DNA from 2 places in the Leucobacter sp. NPDC077196 genome. Region 1 is predicted to be linked to the other one. Evidence: predicted binding sites of a transcription regulator. Region 1 holds the regulator's gene; the other holds the start of a gene.
What was found. The regulator HrcA, encoded in region 1, represses chaperone genes, less so after heat shock. The targets are predictions, from matches to a motif close to TTNGCACTCGNNNNNNNCGAGTGCNAA.
Positions count from the first base shown of each region.

Region 2: groES (co-chaperone GroES) is a predicted target of HrcA. The motif match lies at 4,560-4,586, and genes of this name have one in related genera.

Region 1 is NZ_JBFBML010000006.1:58,222-72,993, reverse strand. Features, by position in the region: gene AB0O71_RS08050 (ComEC/Rec2 family competence protein) at 1-1,901, shown strand, start outside; gene AB0O71_RS08045 (hypothetical protein) at 1,964-2,161, shown strand; gene holA (DNA polymerase III subunit delta) at 2,203-3,234, shown strand; gene rpsT (30S ribosomal protein S20) at 3,307-3,567, opposite strand; gene AB0O71_RS08030 (MOSC domain-containing protein) at 3,736-4,632, opposite strand; gene lepA (translation elongation factor 4) at 4,725-6,578, shown strand; gene AB0O71_RS08020 (DUF1990 family protein) at 6,575-7,474, shown strand; gene hemW (radical SAM family heme chaperone HemW) at 7,523-8,749, shown strand; gene hrcA (heat-inducible transcriptional repressor HrcA) at 8,869-9,906, shown strand; gene dnaJ (molecular chaperone DnaJ) at 9,963-11,066, shown strand; gene AB0O71_RS08000 (16S rRNA (uracil(1498)-N(3))-methyltransferase) at 11,069-11,845, shown strand; gene AB0O71_RS07995 (cation:dicarboxylase symporter family transporter) at 11,817-13,199, opposite strand; gene AB0O71_RS07990 (ATP-binding protein) at 13,378-14,730, shown strand; gene AB0O71_RS07985 (response regulator) at 14,730-14,772, shown strand, end outside.
Region 2 is NZ_JBFBML010000001.1:376,633-391,404, reverse strand. Features, by position in the region: gene AB0O71_RS01925 (SURF1 family cytochrome oxidase biogenesis protein) at 1-362, opposite strand, end outside; gene AB0O71_RS01920 (GuaB3 family IMP dehydrogenase-related protein) at 373-1,494, opposite strand; gene guaB (IMP dehydrogenase) at 1,594-3,096, opposite strand; gene rarD (EamA family transporter RarD) at 3,172-4,095, opposite strand; gene groES (co-chaperone GroES) at 4,183-4,479, opposite strand; gene AB0O71_RS01900 (DUF4190 domain-containing protein) at 4,716-5,165, shown strand; gene AB0O71_RS01895 (class I SAM-dependent methyltransferase) at 5,162-6,403, shown strand; gene AB0O71_RS01890 (hypothetical protein) at 6,472-6,948, opposite strand; gene tsaD (tRNA (adenosine(37)-N6)-threonylcarbamoyltransferase complex transferase subunit TsaD) at 7,075-8,157, opposite strand; gene rimI (ribosomal protein S18-alanine N-acetyltransferase) at 8,154-8,729, opposite strand; gene tsaB (tRNA (adenosine(37)-N6)-threonylcarbamoyltransferase complex dimerization subunit type 1 TsaB) at 8,726-9,370, opposite strand; gene tsaE (tRNA (adenosine(37)-N6)-threonylcarbamoyltransferase complex ATPase subunit type 1 TsaE) at 9,367-9,879, opposite strand; gene AB0O71_RS01865 (holo-ACP synthase) at 9,876-10,262, opposite strand; gene glmS (glutamine--fructose-6-phosphate transaminase (isomerizing)) at 10,356-12,206, opposite strand; gene coaA (type I pantothenate kinase) at 12,239-13,231, shown strand; gene AB0O71_RS01850 (hypothetical protein) at 13,312-14,595, shown strand; gene glmM (phosphoglucosamine mutase) at 14,696-14,772, opposite strand, start outside.

The DNA.
Region 1 (14,772 bases):
AACCACGCGACGACCTTGCGGCGGGAGCGTGGGGTTCGTTGCGCACCGGAACAGCGCGACTCGCGGCGCATCTCCGAGTCGGGCTCCGCGAAGCGGCCTCGAGCATCGCGGGCGCAGAGCTCGTCCCGGGCTTCGCGGTGGGTGACACATCGCTCGTGTCTGCGCGCCTCGATTCGAAGATGCAGGAGAGCTCGCTCACACATCTCGTAGCGGTATCCGGTGCGAACTGCGCCCTTGTCGTGGGCGCGATGACCGCCTTGGCCGGTTGGCTCGGCGTTCCGCGTCGCGGAAGACTGCTGCTCGGCGGTCTCGCCTTAGCGGGGTTCGTCACCGTCGTAGGGCCCGACCCGAGCCTCCAGCGGGCAGCCGTCATGGCATGCGTCGTGCTGCTGTCTTCGTTCGGAGGGAAGCGTGCGATTGCGCTTCCCGGACTGGGGCTCGCGATCCTCGTGCTCCTCGTCGCAGATCCGTGGCAGGCGCTGCAACCGGGTTTTGCGCTCTCCGTCGCGGCGACCGCCGGAATCCTGCTGTGGGTGCCCTACCTCACTGCGGCGTTGGGGCGTGCAGTGCCGAGTCCGAAATGGGTGAGGCTTCCGATCGCCGTCGCGGTAGCAGCGCAGTTCGCGTGCGGACCACTGCTCCTCCTCGTGCAAGCCGGCTTTCCCGCAGCCGGCTTCATCGCCAACGTTCTCGCGGCGCCGGCGGCGCCCTGGGGAACTGGGCTCGGGCTCCTCGCGATGCTCGCCGCGCCCGTGGCTCCGATGGCGGCCTCGGCGCTCGTGTGGCTGGGAAGCCTGCCGGCTCGCTGGATCGCGGCCACGGCCGAAGTCACGTCAGCGCTGCCCGGCGCACGGTGGGCGTGGCCTGGCGGCTGGTTCGGCGCGCTCCTGCTCGCAGCAGTGGAAGCCGCGGTGCTCGTCGCGTGGTGGCTGCTGGAGCGGCGGTTCGGTGAGCGCGGTGCCCAAGAACGTCCAGTTGCGCGAGCCGAGTCGCCTGTGACGAGCGGCCCGGTGCCGTGGGAGCGGAAGCTACCGCGCCCCCGACGCGTCGTCGTCTGCATCTCGGGTCTTCTCTGCGCCGCGATCGGAGTATTCATCGGGCCGACGCTCGTCGTTCCGACGACTGAGAGACTCACGATTCCGAACGACTGGAGCGTGGTCGCCTGCGATGTCGGTCAGGGCGATGCGTTTCTGCTTCGCGACCCGCAGAACCCCGGGGCCGTGATGCTCGTCGACACCGGCGACGATCGCGAGATGCTCGGCTCTTGCCTGGATCGCTTTGGCGTGCAGCGCATCGCCATACTCGTGCTGACTCACGACGACCGCGACCACGTCGGAGCGCTGAGTGAGGTCCTGGACCGTGTGGACCAAGCGATCGTCGCCCCGAACAACCGGGAGGACGGCGATGCGCGCCCGGTGCTCGCACAACTCCATGCGGCGCAGGTGCCCACGCAGATCGGCACACGCGGAATGGCTGACGCGGTCGGCGGACTGTCATGGGAGGTGCTCGCCCCAGAGTCCGGCGTGACCCCGCCGGACACCAATGGGGCGAGCCTGGTGCTTCGAGTCAGAGCCGGTGACATCTCGGTGCTCATGCTGGCCGACACGGGAGAGGACGAGCAGCTCGCACTGCAACGTACCGGTGTTCGCCTCGAGGCCGACGTGCTCAAAGTTGCGCACCACGGGTCTGCAGACCACGACCCCGGGGTGTTCGCCGCCAGCTCGGCGGAGGTCGCGCTCATCTCGGTGGGCGCGGAGAACTCCTACGGGCATCCGGCCCCGTCGACGATTGCTGGTCTGCGGCGCTCGCGCACGGCCGTGCTGCGAACCGACCAGATGGGCGCGATCGCGGTCAGCGGGGCGCCCGGCGCGCTCGACATCTGGGTCGAGGACGGCGAGTAGTGGGGAGTACCTGTGGCAACACAATCCCAGTTCGTCGCGTTGGGGTTGCTGACGGTCGCGAGTTGCCGGGCGCGCCACGATTTGCCGACTACCTCACGCTCGCCGTGCTGCTCTCGACCATGGCAGCCACAGTCTCGGCGCGGGTTCGATCGCGAAAGGCCTGGACGCTGGTCCGCATCAACGTGGTCTTCGCGTTCCCCTTCAACTCGGTCATCGTGGCCATGATGGTGTCACTGCTCTTCGGCGGTCTCGTCGGATAACCTGCGCGATCCCGCGCCCGCTCGAACGGTAGTCTGGACGGGTGGCACAGGCACGAAAAGCAGCTCCCAGAGCAGCGTCTGCGAAGACGAAGATTCCGCAGGTCGAGTGGAGCGACGCGCGTCCGGCGGCGGTCGTGCTGATCTCGGGACCCGAGGGATTCCTCGCGGATCGCGCCGGGCAAGCGATTCGTGCCGCGCTGACCGATGCGCATACCGATCTCGAGGTCCATGACGTTGATGCCGCTGCGTATACGGCCGGTGAACTGTTCACGATCGCGAGCCCGTCGCTGTTCGCCGAACCCCGGCTGATTCGCGTTGAGAGCGTTGAGAAGTGCTCGGATGCGTTTCTCGAGGACACGAAGCGATACGTCGCCGAACCCGCAGACGATACGACGCTGGTGCTGCGGCACGCGGGCGGCCAGCGCGGCAAGGCCCTGCTCGATCTCGTGCGCGGGGGAGCCGGCGACGGTATCGAGGTGGTCTGCGCTGAGGTGAAGAAGGATCAGGATCGCCTCGCGTTCGTGCAGGCCGAGTTTCGGCGCCTGGGGGCCCAGGTGACGCCCGGCGCCGCGCGTCAGCTGGCCGCGGCGTACTCGGGCGGGATCGGCGAGCTCGCGGGTGCGATCGGACAACTCGTGTCGGATGTGGGCACGCGGATCTCAGAGGATCAGGTCACGCGGGCTACCGAGGGCCGCGTCGAGACGAACGCGTTCCGTGTGGCCGACGCTGCGACCGCCGGGCGCGCGGCCGATGCGCTCGTGCTGCTGCGCCAGGCGTTCTCAACCGGTACGGACCCGATCCCGATGCTCGCGGCGCTCAATATGAAAGTGCGGGCGATGGCGCGGGTGTACGGCGCGGCAGGATCCGGCGGCCAGTTGGCCAAGGAGCTCGGTATGGCGCCGTGGCAGGTCGACCGTGCGCTGCGCGAGGTGCGCGGGTGGCGTGAAGAAGATCTCGCCCGCGCGATCGACCTCGCCGCGGAGACCGAGTGGCGGCTCAAGGGTGGCAGCCGCGACCCCGAGTACGCCCTCGAGAAGTACCTCTTGTTCGTCGCCAAACGGGGGCGGGTCTAGCTGTCGCCATGCCGGCTCCGGGCACGAAAAAGACCCCGCCGAAGCGGGGCCTGAATCGACTGCGAGCGCGAGTTAGAGCGCTGCCACCTGCGCGGCAAGCTTCGACTTGCGGTTCGCTGCCTGGTTCTTGTGGATGACGCCCTTCGAGGCAGCCTTATCCAGCTTGCGGCCAGCGGCCTTCAGCTTCGCCTCGGCAACCGACTTGTCGCCACCGGCGATAGCCTCGCGGGCTGCGCGCACAACGGTGCGGAGTTCGCTCTTGTACGCCTTGTTGCGCTCGGTCGCCTTGCGGTTGGTCTTGATGCGCTTGATCTGCGACTTGATATTTGCCACGTTGAGATGTGTCCTTTAGATCCGGTTGACGGGTTGTTCCGCGCGGTGAGAGAGGGCACCTTACGGGTGGTGTGGTGAAAACCACACGCAAGCCAAGAACCGAGTCTAGCAGAATCGGTGAGCGGATCCCAGTCCACGGGGGCGTGCCGCACAGCGCGCTCAGGCCGCTCAGGCCGCCGGATCGAGGAGCTCCACGTCGTCGCCGACGCTGATCTCGCCCCAGCGGGCGGTTCCCGGCTCCGTTCCGGCGCGCACGGGCGCGGTCAACTCGCGGGGGAGGAGGAGGGTGCCGAGCGTCGGCTCCTCCTGGCCGATGCGCTGCGTCAAGGCGGTGAGCACCCGCGCGTCCCGCTCACCGGTCTCGGGATTCGCGTGCGTCGCGAGGCACCGCACAATCGGCTCGGCGACGCGAAACTCGAGCGCGCCGATGCGCACCCGTCCACTCCAGCCGAGCTCGTCCCACGCCTCGACGCCGTCGATCACGATGTTCGATCGGAAGCGGCGATCGTCCAGCGCCGACGTTTCGCCGGCACCGCTCGCGGGATCGACACGGGCGGCCGAGGGCTCGTCGATCACGGCGCTGAGCGCGAGCACGCTCGCTCGACTGTGCAGTGAGACGTAACCCTGTTCGCGATCTTGGAAGCGGGAGTGCACGCCGTCGCCGACGAGCTCGAGCGGCAGTCGCCCTGGGCGCTGCAATCGTTTTCCTTCGTGCGTGCCGAGCACGAACTCGGTCACCGCATCGACCAGGCACTCGCGCCCCGCATCGTCCAGTTCCGTAGTCACGACAACCGATTCGTCTTGAAAGATCGTGATGCGGCGCTCCGCCGCGTCGAACGAGAGTCGCAGTGCGGCGAGCGCGGGAAAGTCCTGCAGAGCGAGCCCCCGCGCCTTCGGCCAGTAGTCGAGCCCGTCGCGCAGCTCGGGCACCGCCGCTTGCGCGAAGCGGAACGCGAGCACGCGGTCGCCGACCACGCGGCCATCTTGCTGCACGGTGATCCGATCGCAGCGTTCCGGGGTGAATCCCTTGACCGGGTAGCGATACAGGGCGACGACGCGAGGCATGAGCACATTCTCGCAGGAGTGCGACGCGCACCGGATTGCGACGTCGTGTCCAGCGTACGAACCGTCGCCCGCGCGTGCGATAATTGCGGACAATGTCTCCACGCAGCCTGAACCCTCCAGTACCGGCGTCGACCGACCCCGCGAAGATTCGCAACTTCTGCATCATCGCGCACATCGACCACGGGAAGTCGACGCTCGCCGACCGCATGCTTCAGGTGACGGGTACTGTTCCCGATCGCGAGATGCGCGCGCAGTACCTCGATCGGATGGATATCGAGCGCGAGCGAGGGATCACCATCAAGTCGCAGGCGGTGCGTATGCACTGGCGAACCGACGATGGAGACTTCGCGCTCAATATGATCGACACCCCCGGGCACGTGGACTTCAGTTACGAGGTGTCTCGTTCGCTGGCGGCCTGCGAGGGTGCGATCCTGCTCGTGGATGCGGCGCAGGGCATCGAAGCGCAGACGCTCGCGAACCTCTACCTCGCCATGGAGAACGATCTCGAGATCATTCCCGTGCTCAACAAGATCGACCTGCCCGCGGCCGATCCCGAGCGCGTCTCGCGCGAGATCGCCGACCTCATCGGCGGTCGGCCCGAAGACATTCTCAAGGTGTCGGGCAAAACGGGCGCCGGCGTCGAGGAGCTGCTCGACAGTGTCGTGAAGCGCATCCCGGCCCCGGTCGGCAATGCCGATGGCCCGCCGCGCGCCATGATCTTCGACTCCGTCTACGACCCTTACCGTGGCGTGGTCACCTACGTGCGCATGATCGACGGCAACCTGTCGCCTCGCGAAAAGGTGCAGATGATGTCGACGGGGTCGGAGCACGAGGCGCTCGAAGTAGGCGTCTCGGCACCCGAGCCCACCCCGACCAAGGGTCTCGCCGTCGGTGAGGTCGGCTACCTCATCACCGGCGTGAAGGATGTGCGCCTCTCGAAGGTGGGGGACACGGTCACGGCGAAGCGCCACCCGGCGACCGAGGCGCTGCCGGGCTACACCGACCCGAAGCCGATGGTCTTCTCGGGGCTCTATCCGCTCGACGGCAGCGACTATCCGGTGCTGCGCGAGGCGCTCGACAAGCTGAAGCTCGAGGACGCGGCGCTGCAGTACGAGCCCGAGACCTCGGTGGCTCTCGGCTTCGGCTTCCGCTGCGGGTTTCTCGGTCTGCTCCACCTCGAGATCATCTCGGAGCGGCTGCGCCGCGAGTTCGATCTCGACCTCATCGCGACGGCTCCGAGCGTGATCTATCAAGTGACCACCGACGATGGGCGCGAGATCACGGTGACGAACCCGTCCGAGTACCCGGATGGGAAGATCTCGAGCGTGCGCGAGCCCGTGGTGAAGACGGCCATTCTGGCGCCGAAGGACTACGTCGGCGCGATCATGGAGCTGTGCCAGAGTCGACGCGGCAGCCTGCTGGGCATGGAGTACCTCGGCGAACGCGTCGAACTGCGCTACAGCATTCCGCTCGGGGAGATCGTCTTCGACTTCTTCGATCACCTGAAGAGTCGCACCCAGGGGTATGCCAGCCTGGACTACGAACCGAGCGGAGACCAAGAGGCCGACCTCGTCAAGGTCGACATCTTGCTGCAGGGCGAAGCCGTCGACGCGTTCAGCGCGATCGTGCACCGGGACAACGCCTACTCGTACGGAACCATGATGGCCGAGCGCCTGCGCAAGCTCATTCCTCGACAGCAGTTCGAGGTGCCGATTCAGGCGGCGATCGGCGCGCGAGTGATCGCACGCGAGACGATCCGCGCGATCCGCAAGGACGTGCTCGCGAAGTGCTACGGCGGCGATATCAGTCGCAAGCGCAAGCTGCTCGAAAAGCAGAAAGAGGGCAAGAAGCGCATGAAGATGGTGGGACGCGTCGAGGTGCCGCAGGAGGCATTCATCGCTGCACTCTCGGGCGATGTGGAGGGCAAGGAAGGGGGCAAGCGATGAGCAAGGGTCAGCCTGCTCGCCGCAGCAGCCACGTGGAGATGCCGGTCGCCTACGCGGCGGTCGGCGCCTCGAAGGATCCCGACATCGTTCGGTTTCCCCCGGAGGGAATGACTTCGTACGAGGAAGAACTGCGTCTCGGAAGCGGGCAGGAGCGATTCTTGATCGCGTCGAGCCTGCTGATGACCTGGGGAGCTCAGCGCGGCTCTGGCGTTCGAGTCACCGATATCGTTCGCGGTGGCGGCTCCGAGTACGTCGGCCCGAGCTTCACGGATGATGGAATGCCCGAGGCCGCCGGGGAGGTCGAGGAGCAGTTCGGCCCCGACGGAGAGCCCTACATCGTCGCGGGAACCACTGCGGTGCTGCATGTCGAGGGTCAGGATCCCCGAAGCGTGCTGGTGGTGTACACCGTCGACGAGGAGCGCCGCGTCGGCTTTGCGTGGGGCACGGGCGACGAAGCGGGGGCCGTCGGCGAGCAGCTCTTTCTCATCGAGTTCCGCGCCGACGACACGGTGTGGGCAGTCGCGCGCGGATTCGTCGCAGCGCCGAAGAACGGATTGCTCGGACTTCGCGGCCGCGCCGACGTGCGCGCTGCCCTTGACGCCGTGAAGCTCGGCATTGCCGCGCTCGCACCTGGCGCGCAGCCCGCTCCCGACCTCGGGCAGGCAGCTGACGACGAGCAGGCCGCGGTCCAGAGTGCGCAGGCTGATGATATTGAGCCGCAGCCCGAACCGGAGCAGCCGGTATCGCCAGAGCCCGCGACGGAGGCAGAGCCGGAGCCGGAGCCCGACACTGCGCCCGCGACTGATCGCGCTGAGCCGACCGATCGCGCCGAGCCGGCCGATCGCGCTGAGCCGGCCGGTGTCGCTCATCAGCGTCGGCCGAGCAAGCGCCCGTGACGCAGAGAACGTTGAGCATCGCGAGTAACATTCGCACCGAAGAGCACTGTGCCCAGCGCGCTGCCTGACGGCGACCCGGCTCCCGAAGACGGCTCCCTTCCGCCCGAAGTCGCAGTCGGCGCCGAATCACGCAACTTTGGCGTGTACGTGCACGTGCCGTACTGCCGTGTGCGCTGCGGATACTGCGACTTCAACACCTACACGGCGAGCGAGCTCGGAGGAACGACCCGCGACGATTACGCGGCGCAGGTCGGGCAGGAGCTCGCGCTCGGCGCACGAGTGCTCCGCGGTGCTGGGCTGCCCGAGCGGCCCGTGTCGACCGTGTTCTTCGGCGGAGGCACCCCCACGCTCCTCCCCGCGTCCGACCTCGCCGCGATGCTCGGTCGCATTCGTGAGGAGTGGGGGCTCGCGGCCGGAGCGGAGGTGACGACGGAGGCGAATCCCGACTCCGTGGACGCCGCATACCTGCAGACGCTCGCGGACGCGGGGTTCACGCGCGTGAGTTTCGGAATGCAATCGGCGGTGCCGCACGTGCTCGCCACGCTCGACCGCACGCACACTCCTGAGCGCGTGCCGCTGGTCACGCAATGGGCGCGCGAGGCCGGGCTCCAGGTGAGCGTCGATCTCATCTACGGCACGCCGGGCGAGAGTCTCGGCGACTGGGAGCGCTCGATCGACGCGGCTCTCGCGTGCGAGCCCGATCACATCTCGGCGTATGCGCTCATCATCGAGCGCGGCACGAAGTTGGCCGCCCAGATTCGACGAGGAGAGGTCGCCGAGCCAGACGAGGATCTGCACGCGGAGATGTACGAGCTGGCCGAGGCGCGCTTCGCAGCTGCGGGATTCTCCTGGTACGAGATCAGCAATTGGTCGCGTTCGCCCGAGACGCGCTCGCGGCACAACCTGGCGTATTGGACGGGCGAGGACTGGTGGGCGGCCGGTCCGGGTGCGCACAGTCACGTGGGCGGAGTGCGCTGGTGGAACGTGAAGCATCCCGGTGCCTACGCGCAGCGAATGGCGCAGGGCATTTCGCCCGCGCACTCTCGTGAGACGCTCTCGGAATCTTCGCGACGCGAAGAACGCATCCTGCTCGAGACGAGGATCGTCGACGGATTGCCGGCGGATGTGCTGAGCGCCGCAGAGCGCCGCGCGATCCCGCAGCTGATTGCTGACGGGCTGCTGGAGGGGCGCTCCGCGATCGCCGGTCGCCTCGTGCCGACGCTGCGCGGGCGACTGCTCGCCGACACGGTGGTGCACCGACTGCTGGGCGCATAACCTGGCACTTCTGCCGCAGTGTGTGGGCGTGTTCGCTGCGAGCGCGACCGGCTCTGCAGTGGCCGGGCTGCGCTAGACTTAGCACTCGGATCAAGTGAGTGCCAGGGTCAGGAGGGGCGATGGTTTCAGAGCGCAGCCTCGCGGTGCTGCACGCGATCGTCGGCGACTACGTATCGTCGAACGAGCCCGTGGGATCGAAGGCGATCGTCGATCGCCACAGCTTCGGCGTCTCGGCCGCGACCATCCGCAACGATATGGCGCTGCTCGAAGAAGACGAACTGATCGCCCAGCCGCATACCTCCTCCGGTCGCGTCCCGACCGACAAGGGGTACCGCCTCTACGTCGACACGCTCGCGCGCATTCGCCCGCTGAGCTCTGCGCAGCGATCGGCCATCGAACGGTTCTTGGGCGAGTCTTCCGATCTCGATGACGTCATGGCGCGCACGGTGCGCATGCTCTCGCAACTCACCAATCAGGTCGCGGTCGCGCAGTATCCGTCGCTGCGACGCACCGTGGTGCGCCACATCGACCTGGTCGCCATCGGTGAGGATCGTGTACTCAGCGTTCTCATCCTGGGAAGCGGCGTGGTCGAGCAGCAGGTCGCCCTGCTGCCGGCTTCTCGAGTGACCGAGGCCTGGGTGCACGGTCTGCGCCAACGCATCGCCGATGCGGCAGTTGGCAGCGATGTGGAGACGGCGACGGCCGCGTTGGCGCGGCTCGAAGAAGACATTTCGGCGTGGTCGCAGCCCGACGAGATCGATCTCGTGCGTCGCGTACTCGCGGTGGTATCTGGCCAGCTGCAGGCCAACCGCAACGATCGCATCGCGGTCGCCGGGGCAGCCAACCTGTCGCGCCCCGGCGGTGAATTCGCCGGATCGCTGCCGGTGGTGCTCGAGGCCATCGAAGAGCAGGTCACCCTGCTCCGGCTCTTCGGCGAGCTGGTGCACGACGATCGCGATGTTTCGGCGTCGATCGGTCGCGAGAACGAGGCGTACGGCCTCTCTGAGACGTCGATCATCGCCTCGAAGTACGAGGACGGCATCGCCATCTCCAAACTCGGCGTCTTGGGGCCGTTGCGTATGGACTACGCCGGCAACATCGCCACGGTGCGCGCGATTGCGCGCTACCTCAACCGATTCCTGGGGGAGGAGCGGTAGCCACCGCACCTCCCGTCCGACCGAACTTCACCCCCTACCCTGAGGAGCGATACAGCGTGGCCGATCATTACGAGACCCTCGGCGTCACCCGCGAAGCGACCGCCGAAGAGATCAAGAAGGCCTACCGGCGCCTCGCGCGTCAGTTGCATCCCGACGTGAATCCGAGCGAGGACGCGGCCGAGCAGTTCAAGAGCGTGACTCACGCCTACGACGTGCTCAGCGACCCCGAGCAGCGGCAGCACTACGACATGGGAGGATCGCAGGGGGGTGCGGCAGGGTTCGGCGATATCTTCGAGACGTTCTTCGGAGGCGGCGGTTTCGGGGGCGCGGGCCAGCGCGGACCGCGGTCACGTTCGGAGCGCGGCGACGATGCGATGATCCGCGTCGACGTCTCGCTCGAAGACGTCATCTTCGGCACGCAGCGCGAGATCACCGTGAACACGGCCGTGCTTTGCGAGGTGTGTCAGGGCAGCTGCTGCCAGCCGGGCACCCATCCCGTCACCTGCGACGTCTGCGGTGGTCAGGGGCAGGTGCAGCGCCAGGTGCGCTCGCTCTTCGGCAACGTGGTCACGATGCATCCGTGCGGCAGCTGCCAGGGCTACGGCACCATCATCGAGCATCCGTGCGTGCAGTGCGCGGGTAAGGGGCGCGTGCGCGAACGCCGCACGTTCCCCATCGAGGTGCCCTCGGGCATCGATACCGGGACGCGCCTGCAGATGCGCGGCGGCGGAGAGGTCGGCCCCGGCGGCGGACCGAATGGCGACCTGTTCATCGAGTTCCGCGTGATGCATCACGACATATTCAGTCGTGACGGCAACGACCTGCTGTGCACGATGCAGCTCTCCATGACCGACGCGATTCTCGGCGCCGATGCGAAGCTCGCGGGGCTCGACGGCGAGGTCGAAGTCGAGGTCGAGCCCGGCGTGCAGTCGGGTGACATGCTTACGGTGCGCGGTCGCGGGATCCAGGGCCTGCGCAGCACCACCCGCGGTGATCTGAAGATCGCCGTGCAGGTCGCGACTCCGACGAAGCTCTCGAATCGGGAGAAGGATCTCGTGCGGCAGCTCGCGTCGCTGCGCAAGGACGATGCTCCGCACCTCGGTGAGTTCCACCAGGGCTTCTTCGGCAAGATTCGCGATCGCTTCTTCCGTCAGGGCTGATCGTGGCGAACCTCTACTACCGCGAAGATCTCGACGAAGCTGACCTCGTGGTTGGGGCGCTGGTCGAGGTCGGCGGTGATGAGGCGCGCCATGCAGTGCGGGTGAGTCGTCTGCGGGTCGGTGAGCGCACCTCGATCGGCAACGGCGCGGGCGCGTACGCCGAGGGAACGGTCGAAGCCGTCTCCAAGGACCGCTTCACGGTGCGCATCGATCTCGCTCACCCGCGTGCAGCGGAGAGCACGCCCAGGTTGGTGCTCGTGCAGGCCCTCGCGAAGGGGGACCGGGATGAGCGCGCCGTCGAGCAGTCCACAGAATTCGGCGTCGACGCGATCGCGCCGTGGCAGGCCGCGCGGTCCGTGTCACGTTGGGACGGCCCGGGCGGGCCGGAGAAGGTCGCGAAGGGACGCGCGAAGTGGCAGCGCATCGCCCGCGAGGCCGCTAAGCAGTCGATGCGCGCGCGCATTCCCGTGGTGCGCGAACCTCTCGTGCTGCGGGATCTGCAAGAGCTCGCCGCGCGTGAGGATCGAGCGGTGGTCGTGCTGCACCCGCGCGGCACCGCGAGACTCTCGACGTGGGCGCGATCCGCAGCGACAGCGGGGCGCCCGCCGGAGGAGCTGCTGCTCGTGGTCGGACCGGAAGGCGGTTTCTCCGACGATGAGCTCGATGCGCTCCAGGAGGCCGGAGCAACGGTGCTGCTGCTCGGCGACACCGTGCTCCGTACCTCCTCTGCCGGCCCCGCCGCGATTGCGGTCATGAACGCGGCATTCGCCCGCTGGTGACCGCGGGCCTTGCGGAGAGCGTGCGCGCCCCGTGCTCATCGCTGCTGAGCGTCGATTCGTCGAACGGCACCTCGCCGCTCAGCACGCGACGCACGCGCTGAGTATCGATCTGCTTCGTCCACGATCCGAGCAGCAGCGTCGCAACCGCGTTGCCGGTGAAATTGGTCAGCGCTCGTCCCTCGGACATGAATCGATCAATGCCCACGATGACCCCCACTCCGTCGACCAACTCGGGCCGGTACGCCTGGAGCCCACCCGCGAGTGTCGCCAGGCCCGCCCCCGTCACCCCGGCGGCCCCCTTCGAGGCGATGATCATGAAGACGAGCAGCCCGATCTGCTCGCTGACGCTCATCGGGTCGCCCATGCCCGCGGCGATGAAGAGCGAGGCCATGGTGAGGTAGATCGCGGTGCCGTCGAGGTTGAAGGAATAGCCCGTGGGAACGGTGATGCCGACGACCGGTTTCGAGACGCCCACGTGTTCCATTTTGGCGATGAGGCGCGGCAGGGCCGACTCGGACGACGAGGTGCCGACGATCAAGAGGTACTCGCGTCCGAGATACTTCATCAGCGCGAAGATGTTGATGCGTGTGACCGCATAGAGCAGGGTCCCGAGTACGCCGACGATGAAGATGATGCAGGTGATGTAGAAACCGATCATGAGCACGCCGAGACTCCAGATCGCTGTCGCTCCCGTCTTCCCGACGACGGCGGCGATCGCGCCGAATGCTCCGAGCGGCGCGAGCCAGAGGATCATGCTGAGTATGCGGAATACCAGCGTCTGCAGGTGCCGGATCGCCTCCATGACGGGAGCCGCTCGATCGCCGAGACCCTGGAGGGCGAAGCCGGTGAGCAGCGCGATGAAGAGCACCTGCAGCACGCTCTCGCCTGTGAAGGCCGAGAAGAACGTCGTCGGGATGATTCCCAGCACGAAGTCTTGCGTGCTGCTGCTTTCGCCTTCGACCGCGTACTCCGCGCCCTGCATGTCGAGACCGGTTCCCGGGTGGAGCAGGTTGCCCACGACGAGCCCGATCGCCAAAGCGAAGGTCGACATGGTCATGAAGTACGCGAGGGCGAGCCCGCCGATCTTTCCGACGGTTGCGGCCTTCGCGATCGAGCCGACGCCGATGACGATGGTGCAGAAGATGATCGGGGCGATCATCATCTTGATGAGGCCGACGAACGCCTTGCCGAGCGGTTCGAGCCCGACGGCGAAGCCCGGGAACACGAGCCCCACGACCGCGCCGAGCACAACGGCAGCGATGACGGCGACGTAGAGCCAGGTGTGCCTGTCCCACGCCTTCCTTCGCTGCTTCCGCGGTGACGATCCGAATTCACTGGGTGTTGTCGCGGCCATGATGTTCCTCCTGAGAACGCCGTTGTTCGTGTGCACCGATCCGAGAGCGCCTCTGCGGCACACCCGCGGTGCGCAATCACGCTAGGCCGCATCCGCGTCTTCAGCTCTTTTCGGGCATATCGGACTCGGCCTGCCCCAGCCGGTACAGCAGGCCCGTCGACATGAGATGATGTGACTCATGAGTCACGAAGGTCGATCGAGTGCCACCTCGCGCGTCTTCGCGATTTTGATGGCCGGAGTGCTGGCAGTGAGCGTCATCGTCACAGCGCTGCTGATGTGGGACAGCCGGCGGGCAGAGTACCGGCACACCGAGCGCACGACGCAGGCGCTCGCGATCGCGATCGCCTCGGCGCCTGAGACCGCGATCGCGCTCTCTGAACGCCTCGAATCCGAGCGCGTCGCGCTGATGCAGGAGCACGTGTCGGAGCTCAGGCGCGACGTCGGTGTGAGCTACATCACCGTGATGGACCGCGACGGAACACGATTCACCCACCCGGATCCGGAGCAGATCGGAAAACGCTACCGAGGCACGATTCCCGATGCGCCGCATCGCTTGACGGAGCGATGGACGGGCACGCTGGGACCGTCAGTGCGCACCATTGCCCCGGTCACGGAGTCTTCTGGTGCGACGGTCGGGTGGGTGTCGGTCGGCATCACCGTCAGCTCGATTGCGGAAAAGATCTCAGATGAGATTCCGCTCGCCCTTGCGGTGAGCGGAACGTTCGCGGTGATCGGTGGGTTCGCCGCCTTCGCAGCCCGACGAGTCACGCGTCGCATTACCGGCGACCTTTCAGCCGAAGCGGTGCGCGACGCGCTGATCTCGCACGACTCGTTGCGCTCGCTCAGCGAGTCTCTCGCAGCGCAGACCCACGAACACGGCAATCGCTTGCACGCCGCGATTGCGCTGCTCGAACTCGGTCGGCAAGACGAAGCCATCGACATGCTCGCAGCGACTGCGCTTCGCAGCCAAGAACTGGCCGACGTCGTGGCCGCTCCCGAAGCGCTCGACCCGGCCGTGAGCGCTCTGATCGTCGGCAAGACCGCCCAGGCGGCCGAGCGGGGCGTCTCTGTCGCAGTCGACATCGCTCCGGAGCTCCCGAAACTTGCGCTCGGCGCAATGGAACTCGTCTCCGTCATCGGGAACCTGATGGACAACGCGATCGACGCCGCGGCATCGAGCAAGTTCCGGCCCAGGGTCGTCGAACTGCGGATGCATCCAGGAGAGCGCGGACATGTGCAACTGACCGTGTCGGATTCGGGGGAGGGGTTCACGCTCGAAGCTCGGAGGCGAATGTTCGACTGGGGCGTCTCCACGAAGCAGGCGCACCCGGGCCGCGAGGCAGAAGGCAGAGGTGTCGGTCTCGCGCTCGTCCATCGCATCGTCGGCGACTGCGGCGGAACCATCGTTGCCCACGAGGCGCCGACCACCTTCGTCGTGCGGCTGCCGCGCTCTGATACCGGGCGTACGGCGAGTCCGGCGCCCGCGCCATCGTCAGGTGCGATTTCGGCGTCTGCGGCGGAGCAGCTGTGATGTCTCCAGGCGTGCGTGACACGAGCGACTCGATACGGGTGA
Region 2 (14,772 bases), on a different contig from region 1:
TCTGGCCCATCGGTGATCAGGTGCCCGACTACCCACGCCCCGCTGGTGCCGCCGTTGTCCCTCGGCGACACGACGTCGAAATCTTCGGCCACGAACGCGCCGCCGAGCCGCACGACCACGCCGGCTCCGGCATCGGTGACTCCCCGATCGAAGGAGGTCACACTCGCCAGCGGCCGTTCCGACTCCGTGTCGACCTGCTCCTGCTGCTGCGACTGCACGGCGATGCCCGCCTGCCACTGCGCGAGCGCGGCGAATGCGACGGCAATGCCGAGTGCCAGCAGCAGCGCGAGAATCCAGCTCGGTCGCCGCATCACCTGGGCGAGCGTCGGCTCACCCAGGTACTCCAGCTTGCGCGAGGCCACCTGTCGCTACTCAGCGCTCGGCGTAGACAACGCCCACGCGCTGGAACTCCTTGAGCTCCGAGTAGCCCGTAGTCGCCATGGCGCGGCGCAGCGCACCGATCAAGTTCGCGCTGCCGTCGGCGACGTTCGCGGGGCCGTTCACGATCTCCGCGAGCGGTGCCACGGATCCGACCTGCACGCGCTTGCCGCGCGGCAGATCCTCGTGGTGTGCCTCCTGGCCCCAGTGCCATCCGCGACCCGGCGCGTCTGATGCCTTCGCGAGTGCGGTACCGAGCATCACTGCATCTGCGCCGCAGGCGATCGCCTTGATCAGGTCGCCCGAGGTACCGAGGCCGCCATCGGCGATCACATGCACGTAGCGGCCACCCGACTCGTCGAGGTAGTCGGAGCGCGCGCCTGCAACGTCTGCGATCGCACTGGCCATGGGTGCGCGAATGCCGAGCGTGGCGCGCGTGGTCGACGAGGCTCCGCCGCCGAAGCCGACGAGCACGCCGGCAGCGCCGGTGCGCATGAGGTGCAGCGCAGACTGATAGGTGGCGGCGCCCCCCACGATGACGGGAACGTCGAGCTCGTAGATGAACTGCTTCAGATTGAGGGGCTCCCGCCCCTCCTGCGAGACGTGCTCAGCGGAGACGGTGTTGCCCCGAATCACGAAGAGATCGACTCCGGCGTTCACCACGGTCTCGGTGAACTGCGCGGTGCGGTGAGGTGACAGCGCCCCGGCTACGGTGACTCCCGCATCGCGAATCTCGCCCAGACGGGCGGTGATGAGCTCGGCCTGGATCGGCGCGGCGTACAGTTCGCGCATCCGCGCCACGGCGGCGATCTCGTCGTCGATGCCCGCCAGCTCCGCAAGCAGGGGCTCGGGGTTCTCGTGTCGGGTCCAGAGTCCCTCGAGGTTCAGCACGCCGAGACCGCCGAGCTGACCGAGCGCGATCGCGGCGGCCGGCGACATGACCGAGTCCATCGGCGCGCCGAGCACCGGGATGTCGAACTGGAAGGCGTCGATCGACCACGACGTCGAGACGAGCTCGGGGTCTCGAGTACGACGCGTCGGCACAATGCCGATTTCGTCGAAGGTGTACACGCGACGTGCACGCTTACCGCGGCCGATCTCGATCTCGTTACTCACCCGACCAGTCTATCTGGCGGCGGCTGGGCGTGCCGCGCCGGGCGCACGAGAGGGGGCCCGGACCGCGATCGATCCGGGCCCCCTCGCACACTCGCAGTGTCAGCGCTTGTAGTTCGGCGCTTCGACGACCATCTGCACGTCGTGCGGGTGCGATTCCTTCAATCCGGCCGAGGTGATGCGCACGAAGTTGCCGCGCTCCTTGAGGTCCACGATCGTGCGGGCTCCGACGTAGAACATCGATTGACGGAGGCCACCGATCATCTGGTGGCTCACGGCGCCGACCGGCCCACGGTAGGGCACCTGCCCCTCGATACCCTCCGGGATGAGCTTCTCATCGCTCGGCACGTCGGCCTGGAAGTAGCGATCCTTCGAGTACGACGTGCGCTCGCCGCGCGTCTGCAAGGCGCCGAGGGATCCCATGCCGCGGTAGTTCTTGAACTGCTTGCCGCCGACGAACACCAGGTCTCCCGGGCTCTCATCGGTGCCGGCGAGCAGCGACCCCATCATCACGGATGATGCACCGGCGACGAGCGCCTTCGCGATGTCGCCCGAGTACTGCAGGCCGCCATCCGCGATCACCGGCACGCCGGCCGGGGTCGCGGCCTTCGCGGCCTCGTACACGGCGGTGACCTGGGGAACGCCCACACCGGCGATGACGCGCGTGGTGCAGATCGACCCCGGCCCGACGCCGACCTTCACCGCATCAGCACCGGCATCGACGATGGCTTTGGCGCCCGCGTACGTCGCTACGTTGCCGCCGATGACGTCGACACCCGCAAACGCCGGGTCTGCTTTGATCTTCGCGATGATGTCGAGCACACCCTTGCTATCCCCGTTCGCAGTGTCGACCACGAGCACGTCGACGCCAGCTTCGACGAGAGCGCTCGCGCGCTTCCATGCGTCGCCGAAGAATCCCACGGCGGCGCCGACACGCAGTCGTCCCGCATCGTCCTTCGTGGCGAGCGGGTACTGCTCCTCCTTGTCGAAGTCCTTCACCGTGATGAGCCCGGTGAGGCGGCCTTCGCCGTCGACGAGCGGAAGCTTCTCGATCTTGTGCTTGCGGAAGATGGCGGCAGCGTCGTCACGGGAGATTCCACGGGGTCCGGTGATGAGCGGCATGCGCGTCATCGCGTCCTCGACCCGCACCTGCGAGCGATCCTTCGGGTCGATGAATCGCATATCCCGATTCGTGATGATGCCGAGCAGCACGTCGTTCGAATCGACGACGGGCAGACCCGAGACCCGGTACTCGCCGCAGATCGCGTCCACCTCGGCGACCGATGCGTCGATCGAGGTCGTGACGGGATTGGTGATCATTCCTGCTTCGCTGCGCTTCACCCGGTCGACCATCTCGGCCTGATCCTGGATCGAGAGGTTGCGGTGCAGGATGCCGAGACCGCCGTTGCGCGCCATGGCGACCGCCATACGCGTTTCCGTCACCGTGTCCATCGCCGCCGAGATCAGGGGGATCTGCAGGCGGATGCGCCGGGTCAGCTGGGTCGCGGTGTCCGCCTCGCTGGGGATGACGTCGGTGTGCGCTGGCAGCAGGAGCACATCGTCGTAGGTCAGACCGGTGAACGCGAAGGGGTCACGCTGTTCCATGGAACCTCTATCTGTGTAGTGGGTGGGGCTCTCAGAGATTCGCGGGCGACCGGGATGCGGCGCCCGTACCGTCTCTCAGTCTAGGGGAATCGGGGCCGTGTTGACCTGCGCCGTCGGCGAACGTCGGAGTTGCCGCACCGTGTCGATGATCAGGATGACGAGGGCGATCCAGACGCCGATGAAGCCGATCCAACGCCCCGTCGTGATCTCCTCCTGCGTCACGAACGCGCCGTAGAAGAATCCGAGGATCGGCGTCAAGAACTGCAGGAACCCGATGTGGGCGAGCGGAAGGCGCCGAGTGGCTTCGCCGAAGAGGATCAGCGGGATCGCGGTCACGATGCCGCTGAACAGCACGAGCGTCGTGATGCCGGTACCGAACGTGAAGGCCGTCAACCCGGAGGTCGCCGCGATCAGGCCGAGCTGCACTGCGGCGACGGGAAGCGTGGCAAAGGTTTCGATCGTGAGCCCGGTGATGCCGTCGACCGCTTCGCCCGCGTGCTTGTGCACGGCTCCGTACAGCCCGAACGAGAGCGCGATGCCCAGCGCGATCCATGGAAACGACCCGTAGGCGATGGCTGCGATGAGCACACTGATGCCCGCGATCGCGACCGCGACCCACTGCAACCGACTGAGAAGCTCCTTGCGAAACACCACACCGATGAGGATGGTGAAGAGCGGGTTGATGAAGTATCCGAGCGCCGTCTCGAGCACGTGCCCGGTCATCACGCCGATGACGAAGATCTGCCAGTTCGCATAGAGGAACAGCGCAGAGAGCGCGAACCACCCGAGCAGTCGTGGATTGCGCAGGATCACGCGGACCCGGTGCCAGCGCTTCGTGACAGTCACGAGCAGCAGGCAGAAGACGAGCGTCGTAGCCACTCGCCATGGCACAACCTCGAGGGGGCCGACCATTGCGATGAGGCCGAAGTAGAACGGGAATGCGCCCCACCAGAGGTACGCGCCGAGACCGAAACCGAGTCCCGCACGTGTCCGCCGCATCGGAGCAGTCTACTCCCGTCGCGCGCCCGCACACGACAGCGGCCCCGATGATCCGTGAGGATCGCCGGGGCCGCTGGAGCGCCGCTGCTAGCGGGTGACGACTGCGAGAATGTCGCGAGCCGACAGGACGAGGTAGTCGTCGCCGCCGACCTTGACCTCGGTGCCGCCGAACTTCGAGTAGATCACGATGTCGCCGGTGGCGACGTCGAGCGGAATACGGGTGCCGGAGTCAGAAATACGACCCGGACCCACCGCGACAACTTCGCCCTCCTGGGGCTTTTCCTTGGCGCTATCGGGGATCACGAGACCGGAAGCGGTGGTCTGCTCTGCCTCGACCTGCTTGATAACGATACGATCCTCGAGCGGCTTGATGGCGACCGACACGGTTGACCTCTTTCCAATGTCTGAAGTGTGTACACGCCCGCCCCATGCGAGCGCGTCTACCCCAGAGTCTATGGCTCTCGTTGGCACTCGTGCAAGGGGAGTGCCAGCGTCGCAGCGGGGAATCGCCGACAGCGAACAGCGCGCCGTGCCTAGAATGGATCGACGCCCTGAACTGGCACCGCCAACGGGTCCGTCGCTCGCAGTCAGATGATTCGACGCACACCGATGGAGGAGCAATGTCCACGCCACAGTACCCCGAGCAGCCCACCACTCCCCTGCCGCACCTGGATCAGAACGCGCCCTACGGCCAGCAGCATCAGGCTCCGCAGCAGTCGAATGCTCCCCAGCCCCCCGCGTATCAGCCGCAGCAGGGGTACGACTCGCAGCAGTTCACGACTGCGCCGAGCGGAACGACGCTCGACAAGACCAACACGTTCGCGTTCCTCGCGATCATCTTCGCGTTCCTCAGCCCCATCGCCGGCATCGTCTTCGGCCACATGGGGCTCAGCCAGATCAAGCGCACCGGGGACGCGGGTCGCGGCATCGCGCTCACCGGGCTCATTATCGGGTATGCGTACTTCGTATTCCTCGCGCTGTTCATCGTGATCTACATCGGCTTCCTCTTCACCATTTTTGCGGCGGTCGGCAGCACAATGTCGGGGTTCGATTCCTACTCGTCGTATTGATCACCCGGCGCGAGCACGCGTCGACGGAACCGCTCCCGGGATGGGAGTTCCTGCTCAGCGATAACGGCATCGTCGCGTTGAGCGACGTCTGCGCGGCGCTCGAATCCGGTTCGACCAGTGACGCCGTTGGCCGCGGTCTCCGTTCGTCCGGGCGCGCGCCGGATGAAGTTGCCGCCCTGTTGACGCAGGCCCGACTTCGAGAGAAGGCTCGTGCGAAATTCGGGAGTCTCGCACGCGAACTGCTCTTCACACCTGCGGCGCTCGAACAGGCCACGAGGATCGCGATCGCGCACGGCCACGCGGCCCGTTTCCGCGACGCCGGCTGCGATCGGGTAGCCGACCTCGGGTGCGGACTCGGTACGGAATCGATCGCTCTCCTCACGTACGGCCTCGCGCCCGTCGCCGTGGAACTCGATGCGTTCACCGCCCGCATCGCCGCGCACAATCTCGCACGGGTCGCCGCGCGCAACGGTGTGCCGTCGCCTGTCGTCGCCTCAGGCGATGCAGCGGCCTTCGATCTTTCAGCGGTCGACGGCGCCTTTCTCGATCCCGCACGTCGTACGACGGGCCATCACAATACGCGTCGCATCGCATCGCCCGACGACTATTCCCCCTCCCTCGATTTCGCGTACGGTATCGCGGAACGGCTGCCGACCGGCGTCAAGCTCGGTCCGGGGCTCGATCGCGACCTCATTCCCGAAGACGCGGAGGCGCAATGGGTGTCCGTCGATGGTCACGTCGTCGAGACGGCACTCTGGTTCGGTGCAGTCGCGCGGCCCGGGGTCTCTCGCGCCGCACTGGTGCATCGGGGGGATGAGACTCACGAGATGACGGCCGCCGCAGACGCTTCCGACGTCGACGTCCGGCCGATGGGCGAATACCTCTATGAGCCAGACGGCGCCGTCATTCGCGCCCGCCTCATCGGAGCACTGGCGGAGACGCTCGGCGCCGGCATGATGAGCCCGGGCATCGCCTATCTCACCGCAGATGCGAGCATTTCAACGCCGTTTGCCCAGGTCTTCCGGGTGCTCGAGCGACTGCCCGTCAAGGAGAAGGATTTGCGAAAGGCTCTCGCGGCCCGCGGCATCGGATCACTCGAGATCAAGAAGCGCGGCGCCGACGTGGACCCCGCCGCGCTGCGCGCGCGACTCAGATTGCGCGGACGCGAGCACGCGACGCTCGTGCTCACGCGCGATGCCGACGGAAGACACTGCGCGCTGCTCGCCGAACGCTGCTGAGCCGGCACACGAACGGCGGACTCCGGAATCGAAATTCCCGAGCCCGCCGCCCACGCAAGTGGTTCAGATCAGTTCACACCGGCGCAAGACACCATCTGACCCGCGACTTCAACCATCTCGGCGCCATTGGAGCACTCCTCCACCGCGCTGAGGCCCAGGCTGAGCGCGAGGAAGAAACCGATCGTCACAATCGCACCGATCACGAGCGCGATCGCGCCGGTGATGATGCCAGTGATGGAAAGCCCCTTCGACTGACCCTTGCGGAGCGCGATGATGCCGAGGATCAGAGCAATCAGGCCGCCAACCGCGCCCGCAACCGGGACCCAGCAGAAGATCAAGCTGAGCACGCCGAGAATCAGCGCGGTGAGCGCCAGCCCTTTCGGCTTCACCGGCCCGGCGTTGTAAGCCGGCGCGCCATGGTTGGTCGCTGCGGGATCGTACGCGGGCGCGCTCGGCGCTACAGGAGCGTGCGCGGCGTCGGACGAGGCGGGAGGCGGCGGAACCGGGTTCGAGTTGCGGTCGTTGCCAGGCAGATTGTCGGACATGATTCTCCTTCGATCGAACGTCGATGAGGCGCATTCCCCCATTCCTACTTCAAAGATAACGTTCAGCTTCGACGAATGGCGACTTTTCTCTCGCGAACGACGCGGCCTTGACGCTCGGCCCGAGCATCAGCGCATCTGCACCTGCTGCACCGGGAGCGTCGAGTCGGCCCCGAAAACGAGCCCGGACGGCTCGTGCCCGGCGGCGACGAGCTGCGCCCCGAGCGAGGCGATCATCGCTCCGTTGTCGGTGCAGAGCGACAGCGGCGGCACACGGAGCTCGATGCCGGCCGACGCGGCTCGCTCCGCGGCGAGTTCACGGACGCGAGCGTTGGCCACCACGCCTCCGCCGAGCAGCAGACGCGGCACATCGAGGTCACGGCACGCGGCGAGCGCCTTCGTGAGCAGCACGTCGGCGACCGCTTCCCGGAAGCTCGCGGCGACATCCGCGACCGGAACCGGCCCTCCCGCGGCCACTCGCTTCTCGACCCACCGAGCGACCGAGGTCTTCAGTCCCGAGAACGAGAAATCGTAGCGGTGCCGTTCCAAGTCCTTCGGGAGCGTGAGGCCGCGCGGGAAGCGGATCGCGTGCGGATCCCCCGCAGCCGCGACCCGATCGATTTCGGGACCACCGGGATACGGCAACCCGAGCAGCCGCGCGACCTTGTCGAACGCCTCGCCCGCCGCATCGTCGATGGTCTCGCCGAGCAGTTCGACATCGGACACGAGGTCGCGCACGAGCAGCAGTGACGTGTGCCCGCCCGAGACGAGCAGCGCAACGGTCGGGAGCTCGAGCTCGCCGACGGCGCCGACGGCCTCGCGCAGCCCATCGCCGTGCAGCAGGTCAGCACCCACGTGGCCCACCAGATGATTGACCGCGTACAGCGGCCGATCAAGCGCCACTGCGAGCGCCTTCGCAGCGGAGACACCCACCATGAGTGCGCCGGCCAGTCCCGGCCCGGAGGTCACGGCGATGGCGTCGATATCTGCGAGCGCGACACCGGCATCTGCGAGGGCCCGTTCGATCGTCGGGGTCATCGCCTCGAGGTGCGCACGTGCGGCGACCTCGGGAACGACGCCGCCGTAGCGGGCATGCTCGTCCATCGACGATGCGATGGCATTGGCGAGCAGCGTACGCCCCCGCACGATGCCGACGCCGGTCTCGTCGCAGCTCGTCTCGATGCCGAGAACGAGTGGCTCGGTCGTGGTCATGCCTGATCCTCCAGTGCCGTGGCGGCCGAATTACGGGCGCGCACCTCGAGCCGCATCACGATCGCGTCGACGCCTTCCGGCTGGTAGTACCGGGGCCGCACACCGATCTCAGCGAACCCGAGGGTCGTGTACAGCCGGTGCGCCACGGCGTTATCCGCGCGCACCTCGAGAAAGACCTCGCGCACCCCTCGCGCCTCCGCGCTGTCGAGCAAGAGAGTCATGAGGCGGCGTCCCTGTCCCATGCCTCTGAGCGACGGATGCACGGCGATCGTTTGGATATCGGCATCGGTACCGACTGCGAGCAGGCCGCCGTACCCGAGCACATCACCGTTCGAACCGGCGAGCACGAAGTAGTCGCGATGATCACCCACCAGCTCCTCGCGCATCATCGACAGACTCCACGCCTCGGCGCCGAAGACCGAGGCTTCGAGCGCCCACACGGCATCGAGATCGTCGAGCGTCGCCCTGCGCGCCGAAGGAGCCGCGTGGTCTGCGGGAGCTGCGGGAGCTGCGGGAGCTGCGGAGCCCGTCGGAACCGCATGAGCTGATTCGGAAACGGTGCCGTCGCTCATGTCGAAACTCGCTTCGGCGCTGAGGGTTGCGCGACATCGGGTGCGCGGAGGTAGAGCGTACGGTCGTCGTCGAACGGGCGCCCGGCTGCCAGACGGCGAGCCGCGAGCAGCACGAGCGACGCGGCAGGAATGCGCTCGGGCCAGAGATCGCCCGCTCGCTCCGCGTAGTCGGTGCGCGCCATCAGCGTCGGGCCCTCTGCGACGACGGGGATGCCCGCCGCGTCCAGACCGTCGAACTGCGTCACGAACAGCTCGCGGCGCCGCGCGTCTTGCACGACGCGCAACTGGCCCGTTTCTCCCCGCTCGAACGCATCGAGAGCGACCGCTGCGTGGCCCTGCACGGCGAGCACCGGCACGCCACGCCCGAGCGCGAACGCGTGGGCCGCCGCGATTCCGACTCGCAACCCCGTGAAGGGCCCCGGGCCGATTCCGGCGACGACCCCCGTCACTTGCGTCGGCGACAGGTCGGCCGCGCGAAACACCTCGTCGAGGAGCCTTCCGATGGCTTCCGCATGCCCTCTGGCGTCATCGCTCGCCGCGATCTGAATGCCCTGCCTCGATCCCAGCGCGACAGTCGTGCCGATGGCGGTGTCGATGGCGAGCAGTACGTGCTCCCCCACCTCTGGTGCCGTGGTACTCATGGCAGTACTCCCCCCGCCCAGCGCGGGCCGTAACCGGTGATGGTGATCCGTCGCGGTTCGATGAGCGCCTCCGACCAATCGGCCGCTTCGGTGTCTGCGTCTTCGGTCCCCATCGGCCGCTCGATCACGAGCTCGATCCAGCTCGAACGTGTATCGACGATGCCGGCGCCCCACTCAGCCACCACGACGGAACCCTCGAAGTCGAGGTCCAGGTCGTCGAGCTCATCGGGGCCCGCCAGTCGATACGCATCGACGTGCACGAGCGGCGCTCCACCGACCAGCGACGGATGCGTCCTGGCGAGCACGAACGTAGGGCTCTGCACGGGGCCGCGCACTCCGAGCCCCTCGCCGATGCCTCGGGTCAGCGTGGTCTTCCCTGCTCCGAGCGGGCCGGTGAGGATCACGAGATCGCCCGCGCGGAGCACACGCCCCAGTCGCGATCCAAGGGCACCCATGGCCTCGGGATCGGCAACGTGATGCACCTCTTCGACGACGCGCTGCGCGGTCATCGCACCCCCTCCGCGGCCTCGGCCTCTGGCGCCCTCGCCTCCACCACGACGAACGCCGTGGCGAAGCCGCCATCGTGCGTCATCGACACGTGCGGCATCGCCGCACCCGCCAGAGCGAGCGCGGCGAGCAGCCGGTCCGTTCGCACGAAGGCCGGGGGCCTGTCAGTGTCGCGCACGATTTCCATATCGTGCCAGTTCAGCCCGTCAGAACCGCCCAGCGCCTTGATCAGAGCCTCCTTCGCGGCGAAACGCGCCGCGACCGAATGCACCGGCAGGTAGCGCTCCGCCTCCGTGAAGAGTCGCTCGCGCAAGCGCGGTGTGCGGGCGAGGGTGCGCTCGAAGCGAGCGATATCGACCGTGTCGACGCCGATTCCGAGAATCATCACGCTCCTCACGCGCCGCAGCGCTGCTGCCCCGACGCACCCTGCTTACTCGACCGTGTTCTTACTCGATCGAGTTCTTACGCGACCGCATCCTTACTCGACCGTAACCGACTTCGCGAGGTTGCGCGGCTGATCGACATCGAGACCCTTCGCGGTCGACAGCTCGAGGGCGAACCACTGCAGCGGAATCACCTGCAGCAGCGGCTCGAAGAGCGTGTCGGCGAGCGGCAGGCGCACGACGTCGTCGGCGTAGGGCAGCACCGCAGTGTCGCCCTTCTCCACCACCGCGATGACGCGGGCGCCGCGAGCTCGGATCTCCTGGATGTTTGAGACGACCTTCGAATGCATGATCGGCGAGGTGCGCGGGCTCGGCACGAGCACGAACACCGGCTGACCGTGGTCGATCAGGGCGATCGGTCCGTGCTTGAGCTCGCCTGCGGCGAAGCCCTCGGCGTGGATGTACGCGATCTCTTTGAGCTTCAGCGCACCCTCGAGCGCGATCGGGTATCCGACGTGGCGTCCGAGGAACAGCACCGAGCGAGTATCGGCCATCCAGTGCGCGAGCTGCGCAATCTGGTCGCGAGTCTCAATCGCCTCCGCCACCTTCGCCGGGAGCGCCTCGAACTGCTCGACCGCACGCGCCTGCTCCTCTGCGGAGAAGGTGCCTCGTACGCGTGCGAGGTGGAGGCCGACCAGGTAGATCGCGGTGATCTGCGCGATGAACGCCTTCGTCGACGCGACCGCGACCTCGGGGCCGGCGTGCGTGTAGACGGCGGCGTCCGACTCCCGCGGAATGGTCGCGCTCTGGGTGTTGCAGACCGAGATCGTCGTCACGCCGCGCTCGATGGCGTACTTGACGGCCATGAGCGTATCCATCGTCTCGCCCGACTGGCTGACCGAGATTACCAGCGTGCGGTCGGAGAGCACAGGATCGCGGTAGCGGAACTCGTGACTCAGTTGCACCTCGACGGGAACCCGCGCCCACTGCTCGATGGCGTAGGAGCCGACGAGTCCCGCGTAGGAGGCGGTGCCGCAAGCGATGATGATGATGCGATCGATCTCGCGCAGGCGATCATCGCCGAGCGCGGTGAGCTCAGGAATCTCGACGCCGGCCCCCGAGACTCGCCCGCGCAGCGTGTTCCCGACCGCGTCAGCCTGCTCATTGATCTCCTTGGCCATGAACGACGACCAGCCGCCCTTGTCGGATGCGTCCGCGTCCCACTCGACCTCGAACTCCTCGAACTCGACCGTGTTGCCCGTGAAGTCGGTGACCCGTACTTCAGCGGGCGTGATGATCGCGATGCTGTCCTCTTCCACGGCGACGGCGCGCTTCGTGAACGAGACAAAGGCGGCGACATCGGACCCGAGGAAGTTCTCGCCGTCGCCGAGACCGATCACGAGCGGGGAGTGGTGGCGAGCCGCCACGACCTTGCCCGGCTCGTCGCGATGCATCGCGAGCAGAGTGTAGGTGCCGTGCAACCGCGCGACCACCGTGCGGAATGCGGCCTCCAGATCTCCCTGTCGCGCAACCTCGATCCCGAGCAGCGCGGCGACGACCTCGGTGTCGGTCTCACTCAGCAGTTCGATGCCCTCCGCTTCGACCTCAGCACGGAGCGCGGCGAAGTTCTCGACGATGCCGTTGTGAATGACGGCCAGCTTGCCGTCATCCCCGAGGTGCGGGTGCGCGTTCACGTCGGTCGGGCCGCCGTGCGTCGCCCAGCGCGTATGTCCGATACCGGTGCCCGCGGCATCCAGCGGACTCGCTTCGAGCAGGTCCTCGAGCCGGGAGAGCTTGCCCGAGCGCTTGCGTACCGAGAGCGCCCCCGTCGCGTCGACCACCGCGACGCCCGCAGAGTCATACCCCCGGTATTCCAACCGTCGAAGTCCGTTCAGCAGTACCTCGACCGTGTCGTTCGGGCCGACATATCCAACGATTCCACACATGGTGCTTAGTTTAGTGGCACCATTGATGCACGATGACCCAGAACACCTCCCCGGCCGGCGCCGCGGTCTCCACCGACACGCACCCGCTCATCCGCCCCGAGTTCACTTCGCCGTTCACCGAGATCGGCCGCGACGAGTGGGCCCGGCTCGCCGGGGAGACCCCGATGCCGCTCACCGAGGGCGAGATCGCGGCCTTCCGCGGTCTGGGCGAACCGCTCGATCTCGCCGAGGTGTCCCAGGTCTACCGGCCACTCAGCCGCCTCATCAACCAATACGCCATCGCCGCACGAGAGATGCACCAACGCACTCGCGGCTTCCTGCAGCGCGGCAGCGAGCGGCAGAGCCCGTTCGTCATCGGCATCGCCGGATCGGTCGCGGTGGGCAAGTCGACCGTGGCGAGGATCCTGCGCGATCTGCTCGCGCGATGGCCGGAGACGCCGCAGGTCGAGCTCATCACGACCGACGGATTTCTGTACCCAGCCGCCGAACTCGAGCGCCGCGGCATCGCGCATCGCAAGGGCTTCCCCGAATCCTACGATCGTCGGGCCCTGCTCCGATTCGTCTCCCAGGTGAAGGCCGGCGTCGACGAGGTGCGGGCTCCTCACTACAGTCACATCGTTTACGACATCGTGCCTGGCGAGTACACCGTCGTCCGTCGTCCCGACATCCTGATCGTCGAGGGGCTGAACGTGCTGCAGCCCGCCTCGATGGATCATCCGCTCGCCGTCAGCGACCTCTTCGACTTCTCGGTGTACGTGGATGCTCGGTCTTCCGACATTCAGCGCTGGTACCGGCACCGGTTCTTGCAATTGCGCGAGAGCGCGTTCGCGGATCCGACCTCGCACTTCCGTCGCTTCGCGACGATCGACGACGACGCGGCGCTCGCCATCGCCGATGAGTTCTGGAACAACATCAACGAGCCCAATCTCGTGGAGAACATCAGACCGACGCGCGCGCGGGCGAGCCTCGTGCTGCGCAAGGAATCGGACCACCGCGTGCAGAAGGTGCTGCTGCGCAAGTTGTAGCGGTGCCGGCTTCGGGCCGCCCCGCCGGCTCCGGGCACCTTCCTGCTCCGGTGTCTGCAGCATCGCTTACGCTGGAGGCTATGCGCCCCCATCGTTGTATTCGGAGCACCCTGATTGCGGGGCTCGCCGCCTCGCTCGTGCTCGCCGGAACGATACCGGCGATCGCCGTCGATGGCGGGAGCAGCGAGGGCGGCTATCCCACGTGGTCTGAAGTGCGGGCGGCGCAGGATTCCGAAGCGGCGACGCAAGCCGAATACGAACGCCTGCAGAGCGCATTGCAGCAATCGAGTGATGAGGCGACGACTGCAACGACGGCCGCAGCGGCCGCCCACAGTCGTGCGCGGGAGGCACGGGAGGCGCTCGAGGCAGCGGTCGCCCGTGAAGAGGCGCTCCGATCTCGCATCGCGCAGGCCGAGCAGTCGTTCGGCGACAATGATGAGGCCCTCGGGCGCATGGTCTCCTGGATGTACACCAACGGGACGGGACTTGCGAGCGCAAGCGCGCTCGCAACGGCGTCCGACCCAGAGGAGTTCATGGCGAAGTTCAGCATGTCATCCCAGGTGTCGGGAACCTGGAACGGCATCGCCGAACGCGCGAAGACAGAGGTCAATTCGGCGAGCTCGCTCCACGACCAGGCTGCAGACGCGAAGCGAGAGCGGGAACGTCTCGCAGACGATGCTGATGCGGCCGCTGCGGCCGCTGAGCGGGCGCAGCGCGACTCGGACGCCGCCGTTGCACGCGCGGGCGAGCGAAGCGAGACGATGTATGCCCAGTTGGCTGCACTGCGCGGAACGACCGCTGATGCAGAGCGCCAGTATCAGATCGGCTTGCAGGTGGCCGAACAGGCCGCGGAGCAAGAGCGGCAGCGCGAGGAGGCGGCGCGGCAGCAGGAAGAGCGTGACCGCAACGCGAGCTCCCCCGCGGACACCCCCGCGGGCGGGTCGGAGACACCGGGGGGCGCTGATCCCGGCACGGGGGGCGGGAACCCAGGTGGAGGCAACTCCGGCGGCGAGAATCCCGGCGGCGGGGACCCGGGCGGCGGCGTCAGCATCGACCCGGCTGGTGCGAAAGCCTACGCTCGTTCGTCCCTCGGCGCCCATGGTTGGGGCGACGACCAGTTCTCCTGCCTCGTCTCGCTCTGGAACGGGGAATCGGGTTGGCGTGCCGATGCACTCAACCCCTACAGCGGCGCGTACGGCATCCCCCAGTCACTGCCTGCCGAGAAGATGGCCGCTGCAGGCCCCGATTGGCGGACGAACGGCAACACGCAGGTGGACTGGGGTCTTTCATACATTCAAGCGGCCTACGGGAGCCCGTGCGCAGCCTGGGTCGCCTGGCAGGCGCGAGATCCGCACTGGTACTGAGCCCGTTATTCGCGCTGCTCCCGGCTCTCGAGGCCAGCGCTGAGCAGAAACGCCGATGCCCAGTCCCCGAAAGGACCGGGCATCGGCGTATCGACTGGCCTTACACCGCGAGGCGTTCGAGCACGATGCCCGCGAGGTCGTCGGCGAGGCGCTGAGCATCGTCAACGTGCTTCGCCT